Regions from separate parts of the Vagococcus zengguangii genome, predicted to be linked through region 1. Evidence: predicted binding sites of a transcription regulator. Region 1 holds the regulator's gene; the other holds the start of a gene.
What was found. The regulator NrdR, encoded in region 1, represses ribonucleotide reductase genes. The targets are predictions, from matches to a motif close to ACACNATATATNGTGT.

Region 1 (4,796 bases):
CGCGCGGTTCAACATTCATCGTTCCTACCACTCTGGCTGGTCCAACAGCTAAAATTGTTTCGTCACGTTTTAATAACGTATCGGCTAATTCAATTGTTGTGTCTATTACTAAGGGTTCGTCTTTATAACGTCTTAGTTCCATTAATGACCATTTCACTGTTTCCACTCTCCTTGCGCAACAAAAATTATTATACTAGCTAGTCAAATCTTTGTCAATGAAATTTTCTTGACAGCTTCACGAATTGTGATAAATTTATTGAATACGACGATTAATACCTATCATCTTAATTTCTTTAGCCAAATATCTAACGCGTTCCATAATCCGTTTAGCTTTCAACGGCTCATCATCACCGCGTTGTGACTGGCGTAAATGTTGATTTTCCAACTGTTCCATATCAAAATTAGAGCTAAAAAAGGTTGGTAATTGTTCTTGCATACGGTATTGTAAAATAACCCCTAAAATATCGTCACGAATCCACGCACTCATTGAATCTGCTCCGATATCATCGATCATTAGAATGGGGGCTTTCTTCACTTCTTCTAGCTTGTCATTTAATGAATTGTTACCAATTGCTTGTTTCATTTCAACAGCAAAGGTTGGAAAATGAATCAACGTTGTATGAAAGCCAGATTGCGCTAATTCATTCGCGATAGCGCCTAGTAAATAGGTTTTCCCCACACCAAATGAGCCTTGTAAATATAATCCTTGTCGAAAGACTTTAGGTTGTTCGATATAATGATTCACAAAATCCACACACTCAAGATAGGCATATTCACGTTCATCCGTTAACTCAAAATCGTCAAAGGTTGCTTCACGAACATCCTTAGGAATATCAATTGCTTTAACACGGCGTTTAATCGCATCAGCTTCTTGTTTGGCCAACAATTCTTTCGTTGGTACATACGTCACATCAATGGAACGATAATTAAGAAATAGTTGTGGCTCATAACCAGGCGCTATCATGGAAGGATTACCTTCGTCATATTTTCGTCTTTCTTGGACAAATTCATATAATTTAGCATAACTTTTCTCAAGTAATTCATCTGTAATTTTCTCTTGATGTTCCAACAAAAATTGTTGAACATAGCGGTCCTGCATGACAGTATCAATTAAATGTTGATACCGATCTTGCCAGGCGTTTTGTTGAATGACTTTTTTCATTTCATCGCCTAGATTTCCCATTATTTCTCACCATCTTTTCCCTTTTGGCGCATCTGACGTAATTTTTCACGCATTAACGCTTGTTTTTCAGAAGACATTTTAGTCTCTTTTACTTCTTTATTAACCCAATCCGGTAAAGTTTCTTTACGAACAGGTTTATTATTATAAGACTTATTATTGTATTGGATCGCTTGATTTTGATTTTTATGTTGCTTTTCTTGATACGTTTTTTTTGTGCGGATAAGTGCATCAACCGGTGTTTTAACACCTGATTGAGACCAATCATTCGCTATTTTAAAGGCAGTAATTTCTTCAAAGGTGGGCTTGTTTTGAACTGACAGTAAATAATGAATTAAAATATTAATCACATTATTAGGTAAGCCAGATTGCTTCACTAGTTTTTCAATTGCCCAACGTTCAGTAATCACAACCGAACCTTTTTTATCTGCCTTAATAGCTTCTAAAAACTCCATAGGGGCGTATTCATTGCTTGAGTAAACAAGGGCGCGCTCTTGCTCATTTAAAGCTTCCATACCAGTCGCAAGCGCTGGTTGTGCCTCTACTTGAAGCGTTACTTGCTCACTAGTTGACGCCTGATTTCTTTGTTCTTTTGAAGGCGTTGCTGGCCGATTAACTAGCGCATACTTAAATTTCTTCAACTCAATTTGATTGGTTGTGTAGTCAATGTAATTGGCTAAATAATTTCGTAGCGTCATCTCGTCAAAGCCATATTGTTGATGAATAGCTAACAATTCATCTTTAACTGTCAACAAGTGGCCATCTGCCAAGTGATAGCGTGCCATTAACTGTTCAAAATGCATCCAATCAAAAGTTTCAGGATATATAAATTGTTTTTTCTGACTTTGTGAAAGTGTTTGTTGGACTGTCTTAATCACTTCAGGTTTTGCTGAAACACCTATGCGACTTGGTTGATACACATCAACAAATTGATGCGTGGTTTCGACATATCCATCTGGTAATTGTGCACGCTGAGGAATTTCTTGCATCAAGCGTTCAAATCGCCTTTGTCCTACCCGATCTAACAGCATTAATGACAACATGTCATCTTTTAAAAAAGCATAGTAGCTCATGGGTTTTTCAACACGATACATATACGTTTGAGCTTCATCCTCTTGCTTCACAAACACACGTAATAAGCCTAGTGCTTCTAGCTTCTTACGTGCTTCTAAAAAATCAATCCGACCTAAATCACATTCAGAAAATAAATCAGCATGAAACGTTTCAAAACTTTCAAACGGATAGTTAGGTGTCATCAAGTAAAGCGCGTTGTACAAGCCAAACGCTTTACTGCCAAGTAATGGACGATACAGCGTATTTAAAACTTTTAAATCCACCTCAGAAATTAATTCTGTTAGTTGAACAAAGAAGGTGTCTTTTGCCTTCAATTCTCGTCCGTTATCTTTCATACTACATCCCCTACTCTGTTGCGGTTTCTGGAGGCGCTTCTTCTTGCCCCTTATTAACCATTTCTTGCATTTCTTCAATAAAGACACTTACGTCTTTAAATTGACGATAAACACTTGCGAATCGAATATAAGCAATTTCATCTAAATCAACTAAATATTCCATCACATATTCACCAATCAAGGTAGTTGGCACTTCATTTTCGCCTAATGAACGCACACGATTTTCTACTTTATCCACGACGTTTTCCATCTGTTCCAACGAAACTGGACGTTTTTCGGCCGAACGAATTAGGCCACGTAAGATTTTTTCGCGATTAAATTCTTCGCGTTTACCATCTTTTTTAATGACTAACACCGGCGTTGCTTCAATTCTTTCAAAGGTTGTGAAGCGAAAGCCACAACTTTCACACTCACGTCTTCTGCGAATCGCACGATTTTCATCAGAGGGACGACTATCAACCACACGTGAACCATTATACTGACATTTTGGACATTGCATTTTTTTCACCTCAATTTAGATTATTTTATCTATAATAAACATGATTATTTACTATTTAACTGTCTTCATTGTACCATGATTTCCGGTTGTTGGTATAGTTCAAAATCCCTTATTTTATAAGGTTTCTCTATTTTTTTGTAACCAGTTGTCTACTTGATTTTTAGTTTCGGTGATTGAACCACTATTATCGATTAAAATATCCGCGCGTTCTTTTTTACTATCAATGGGCCATTGGCTTTCTAAGCGCGCCTGAGCTTGCTCTGGGGTTAGGTGGTCACGTTTCATCAGTCGGTCTAATTGCAGCTCTTGGGGCACATATACGACCATCACCGCGTCCATAATAGCTTCATAGCCACTCTCGTATAATAATGGAATATCTACCACTACTAATGGTACTGCTAGCTTTTTAAACGCATCAATTCGCGCTAAAATAACTTGTCTAATTTCTAATCCTAGAATGTCGTTTAATTGAGCCAACTTCTCTGGACTCGAGAAAACTAGTTCCCCCAATTTTTTGCGATGCAAACTCCCATCTGCTTGTAACACAGTCTGACCAAATACTTCTGTAATTTTTTTTAACCCTGTGGTACCTGGTTCCACAACTTCACGGGCAATTAAATCAGCATCAATTACGGGTATTTGTTGTGCGCTGAACATTTGGCTAACCGTAGATTTCCCTGTCGAAATACCACCCGTTAACCCTAATACAAACGTCATAGTCTCACTCCTTTAACGATGAATTTTTTGACAATTAGGGCAAAAATGTGTACCACGTTGAGCGACTTTCGTTTTAATAATCGCTGTCCCGCAACGTCGGCATGGTTCACCTGTTAAGCCGTATGCGTTTAATGATACTTGGAATTTACCAGCCTCTCCCAAGGCATTTTTATACGTGCGAATCGTGGTACCACCAGCTTCAACGGCACGTGCTAACACGTCGATTATACTTTGATATAAGTGTACCACTTCGGTTGGTGTTAACGAATCAGCTGGTTGTTCCGGATGAATTTTCGCTTCAAATAACGCTTCATCAACATAAATATTACCTAAACCCGTCACTAACTTTTGCTCTAGTAGTAATGGTTTAATAGCTTTATGATGACGTTTCAAGCTAGATTTAAAAGGAGCTAAGGTAAACACGTCTGGCGTCGGCTCCGGTCCCAACTTAGTGATACCTTTATATTGTAACGCCGTATCTTTTGGCATTAACGTCATGCGTCCAAATTTGCGAACATCTAAGTATCGTAACTCTGAACCATCGGTAAACTTAAAAATGACATGGGTATGTTTGGCAATCGGCTCACCTTGTTGATGAACTTCATATTTACCTTCCATGCGTAAATGAGAAACCATATCAAAATTAGTCCACTTAAAAATTAAAAATTTCCCGCGACGATGCATCGCTTCAATAGATTGGCCTATCAATTGATGAATAAATTCTTCAACTGCTGGCGCTTCAATAATACTTGGCCATAATACGTCAACCTCGGCCACCGTTTTGCCTAAAACTAATAATTCTAAACCGGTTCTCACCGCTTCAACTTCTGGTAATTCTGGCATAAAAAATCACTTCTTTCTAAATAAAGGAGGTGTGAACGTGTCACATCTCCTTAAATAAATTTGTCCTATAAAGATAAATAAAAAATGCATGTTTCTTGGAGCTAAACAATTCCTCAATCACTTTATTCAATCCGGATCTCAGGCGCAA
Region 2 (4,796 bases), 210 kb from region 1:
GGGTTAACGTCGTTCGCTGTATCTGGGAATAACGCATTAAATCCTAAGTTCATTAAAGCTTTGTTGGCATTGTAACGTAAGAAAGTTTTTACTTCTTCTGTCCAACCAACACCATCATATAATAACTCAGTATAACGTTCTTCATTTTCATAAAGATCATATAATAAGTTGTAAACCCAATCTTCCATTTGTTGTTGTTCTTCTTCAGATAGCTCGTTGAACCCTAATTGGAATTTATAACCAATGTAAGTGCCGTGAACTGATTCATCACGAATAATCAATTTAATGATTTCAGCGACGTTAGGTAATTTGTTGTTACCTAAGTAGTAAAGTGGTGTATAGAAACCTGAATAGAATAAGAAAGTTTCTAAGAACACACTTGCGACTTTTTTTTCTAAGGCTGAACCGTTTCGATAAATCTCGTTAATCATTTCAGCTTTTTTTTGTAGAAATTCATTAGTGTTTGTCCATTCAAAAATTTCATCGATTTCAGATTTAGTATTTAACGTACTGAAAATTGATGAATAGCTTTTAGCATGAACAGATTCCATGAATTGAATATTGTTTAAAACCGCTTCTTCATGAGGGGTGCGGCAGTCGTTACGAATCGCTTCCACACCACTTTCAGATTGTACTGTATCTAAAAGGGTTAGCCCACCAAATACGTAGCCGACTAAATCTTTTTCTTGTTGCGATAGTTTGCGCCAGTCGTCTAAATCATTTGAAAGAGGGATACGCGTATCTAACCAAAATTGCTCGGTTAATTTTTCCCAAGTTGATTTATCAATAACGTCTTCAATGGCGTTCCAGTTTATCGCAGCGTAATAAGTTTCTTCACGACTCATTGTCCAATTCCTCCTCTAAATGACACAGCTTTCACATTGATTGCTTCCGATTTCCTCTTCGTCTTCAGTGAAAGTACGGACATAATAAATTGATTTAATTCCTTGATGGAAGGCGTAGTGACGTAAAATGTTTAAGTCACGTGTCGTTTGTTTATTTGTATCAGTTTTCCATTCGTATAATCCTTCTGGTAATTCAGAACGCATGAATAAGGTCATACTCATCCCTTGATCAACGTGTTTTTGCGCAGCTGCATAAACATCGATGACACGACGCATATCCATATCATAAGCTGATGTATAGTAAGGCAATGTTTCATTGCTTAAGTATGGGGCAGGGTAGTAAATCTTCCCAATTTTTTTCTCTTGGCGCTCTTCGATTAAACGCGTAATTGGATGAATACTTGCACTTGTATCATTGATATATGAAATCGAACCATTAGGTGCAACAGCTAAGCGGTTTTGGTGGTATAAACCATCCGTTTGGACCGCTTCACTTAAAGCTTGCCATGCCTCAGCATCAGGAATAAAGATTCCTTCAAATAGTTCTTTGACTTTGTCTGATTGTGGTAAAACTGGCGCATTAATGTAGCGTTCAAAGTACTTACCTGATGCATAGTCAGATTTTTCAAAATTGTTGAATGATTGACCACGTTCTTTAGCGATTTGGTTACTTTCAACTAAAGTCCAGTAGTTTAATAAGCTAAAGTAAACATCAGTAAATTCAATGGATTCTGGTGAGCCATAAGCCATTTGGTTTTTAGCAAAGTACGAGTGTAAGCCCATCGCACCTAAACCAATCGTATGATTTAAGGCATTTCCGTTTTGGATTGAAGGCACAGCGTCAATACTTGAAGCATCCGTGATAAACGTTAAAGCACGCGTCATTGTACGCACTGATTTACCAAAGTCTTGGCTGTTCATTAAGTTTGGAATATTAGTTGAACCTAAGTTACAGCTAATATCAGTTCCCATGACTTCGTATTCTTGACGGTCGTTCAATACAGAAGGGGTTTGCACTTGTAAAATTTCAGAACATAAGTTACTCATGATGATTTTACCATCGATTGGATTTTGACGGTTTGCTTCATCGATGTTGATAATATACGGATAACCTGATTCTTGTTGTAATTTACTAATTTCGTTTTCTAAATCACGAGCTTTGATTTTAGTTTTACGAATGTTAGGGTTAGCGACTAATTCGTCGTATTTTTCAGTAATGTCGATATATGAGTAGGGAACACCATATTCACGTTCAATACTGTACGGACTAAATAAGTACATGTCTTCATTTTTACGTGTTAATTCGTAAAACTTATCAGGGACTGTTAAACCTAAAGAAAGTGTTTTAACGCGCACTTTTTCGTCGGCGTTTTCTTTTTTAGTTGATAGGAACATTTCGATATCAGGATGGAAAACATCTAAGTAAACCACGCCGGCACCTTGACGTTGACCTAATTGATTTGAGTAGCTGAAGCTATCTTCAAATAATTTCATAACGGGAACAACGCCACTAGCTGCACCTTCAAAGCCTTTGATTGGTGCGCCAGCTTCACGTAAGTTAGAAAGTGAAATTCCAACCCCACCGCCAATACGTGATAATTGAAGGGCACTGTTGATACCACGTCCGATACTGTTCATATCATCAGTTAATTGTAATAAGAAACAAGAAACTAATTCACCACGACGTTTACGACCAGCATTTAAGAATGATGGTGTGGCTGGTTGATAGCGTTGGTAAATCATTTCTTCTGCTAAGCTCATTGCTAAGTCTTCGTTACCATCAGCGAAGTACAACGCGTTAAAAGCCACACGGTCTTCGTAACGTTCTAAATACATTGAGCCATCGTTGCTCTTTAAAGCGTATTGAGAGTAAAATTTATAGGCAGCCATAAATGACTTGAACGTAAAGTTTTGTGCAAATAGATAGTCATATAATGAAGCAATGAAGTCCATTGAATACTTCTCGATAAATTCAGACTCAATGAAGTCGTGCTCGATTAAATAGTTGATTTTTTCAGCAACTGTATTGAATGTCATCGTATTTGGTTCAACATTTTCTTTAAAGAAAGCATCCAAAGCTTCTTTATCCTTATTTAATGGGATTTGACCATTAACAGGACGATTGATTTCGTTATTCAGTTCAAAATAAGTAACGTTATTCAGTTCTTTTAGACTCAATTTCCTTCACTACTTTCTTAAAGTTTTTGACATCCTCGTCTGTTCCACTAAATTCGAACTCGAATAGGAGCGGGATGTTGTAATCTCGTGCCAAATCTTTGGCGGTAAAAATAAAAAGGTCCGCAAAGTTTCGGTTACCACCACCTGCGACACCAAGAATATTTTGACGATTGCTTTTGTACTCAATAAAATCGTTCACTACTTCCGTAACGTCTTCGTCATAAGTAGGAACGACTATAATATAAGGTTCATTCAATTCTGTAAATGGGTTGGTCGGATCAATTTCAAATGAAGGAAAGTCTAGTTTCTTAATGAAGCGACGTGTTTGCCCAGTTAAGGTAAAATAGACAAGTTTCATTTTAAACCGCCAATGCGCGTAATTGATCAGGTCGGAAACCAACGATTGTTACAGCATTGTTAGTTAATACTGGGACTGAACGATGTCCTTGTTCTTTCAACCAATCAATATATTGTGGTTCGTCATCGATATTGATTTCGTTATATGATAAACGTTGTTCGCTTAAGAAACGTTTTGTCATTTTACATTGAGGACAGTTATTTTTAGTATATAAAGTTAATTCATTCATGTGTGGTTACCTCCGCGCTTTTTTCTTTTGATAATAATAAGTATACCGCCTTTAGAATAAAAGTCAAAGGAAAAACACAACATATTGTGTTCCGAACGTTCGGTAAATACTATGTTTTGTGTTTTGTGGATAATGTGGAAAAGTCCCGTAAAAGGTAAGATAGCGTGCTTTCTTGTCGATTTACATGGGGATAAGTGAATGAGATTAATCTAAAAATGGTAATAAATGAGTCGGAAAATTGTACAAAATATGACACATGACCCCAAGATGTTGTTGTTGAAAATAAAAAATGAATTTTTCTTGAAAATAAACAGTTGCATTGTGGATAAAAAAAGTCTATAATCATTGTAGATAAAAAAATCTATAATGAAGGCGAGAAAATGAAATTAACATCTGCAACTGAACAAGCTATTGCAGTGGTAGCCTTACTTGCTACACAAGAACCTGAAATAGCATTGTCATCGGAAAGTATTTATCAAAAATTAAATTTATCTAAAAGTTATGTTCAAAAATTGTTGAGAAAACTAGTGGTAGCTAAACTCATATCAGGCGCAACGGGTAATAGTGGTGGTTTTAGGTTAGACAAGTCTTTAGCTGACATTAGTTTATATGATGTCGTATCAGCAATTGAGGGGGACTTTTGCTCATTAACAAACTCTGGGTTACTAGAAAATACCTTTGATAACTTTGGGGAACAAGCGCAAGAAGGTCATCAAGTTATTGCAAAATATTTTCGTGAAGCTGATTTCAAGTGGATTTTATATTTAAAAACGATTAGTGTTGAAAAAATAATGAGTGAAGTATTTGGTGATGGGAAAACAGTGGCTTTCCATGATTGGAATATAGAGTAAGGGAAGGATTTTGTATGAAGCGATTGAAAAAAGTATTTGAATTGTATCGCCTAGATTGGCATCGTGTTTATCAAAATAAATTAACGTTAATGTTGATCATGGCTTTAATGGTTATTCCTTCATTATATGCATGGTTTAATATTGCAGCTTTATGGGATCCGTATTCAAGTACGGGAGATATTAAAGTAGCGATTTACTCAGAAGATAAACGTGCAGAGGTAATGGACAAATCGGTCAATATTGGCGATGAAATGCTGAAAAATTTGAAAGAAAATGATAATTTTTCCTGGCAATTTGTTAAATCAGAAGCTGAGTTAGATAAGGGTGTTAAAAGT

Region 2: a site for NrdR is predicted at 3,685-3,700, ahead of nrdH (glutaredoxin-like protein NrdH). Genes of this name have one in related genera too.

Annotation. Positions count from the first base shown of each region.
Region 1 covers NZ_CP039712.1:686,069-690,864, reverse strand. Annotated here, with positions in the region: gene FA707_RS03325 (YceD family protein) at 1-157, opposite strand, end outside; gene dnaI (primosomal protein DnaI) at 254-1,183, opposite strand; gene FA707_RS03315 (replication initiation and membrane attachment family protein) at 1,183-2,589, opposite strand; gene nrdR (transcriptional regulator NrdR) at 2,600-3,088, opposite strand; gene coaE (dephospho-CoA kinase) at 3,203-3,805, opposite strand; gene mutM (DNA-formamidopyrimidine glycosylase) at 3,818-4,648, opposite strand.
Region 2 covers NZ_CP039712.1:473,992-478,787, forward strand. Annotated here, with positions in the region: gene nrdF (class 1b ribonucleoside-diphosphate reductase subunit beta) at 1-845, opposite strand, end outside; gene nrdE (class 1b ribonucleoside-diphosphate reductase subunit alpha) at 861-3,023, opposite strand; gene nrdI (class Ib ribonucleoside-diphosphate reductase assembly flavoprotein NrdI) at 3,001-3,381, opposite strand; gene nrdH (glutaredoxin-like protein NrdH) at 3,383-3,610, opposite strand; gene FA707_RS02290 (RrF2 family transcriptional regulator) at 3,991-4,461, shown strand; gene FA707_RS02295 (YhgE/Pip domain-containing protein) at 4,476-4,796, shown strand, end outside.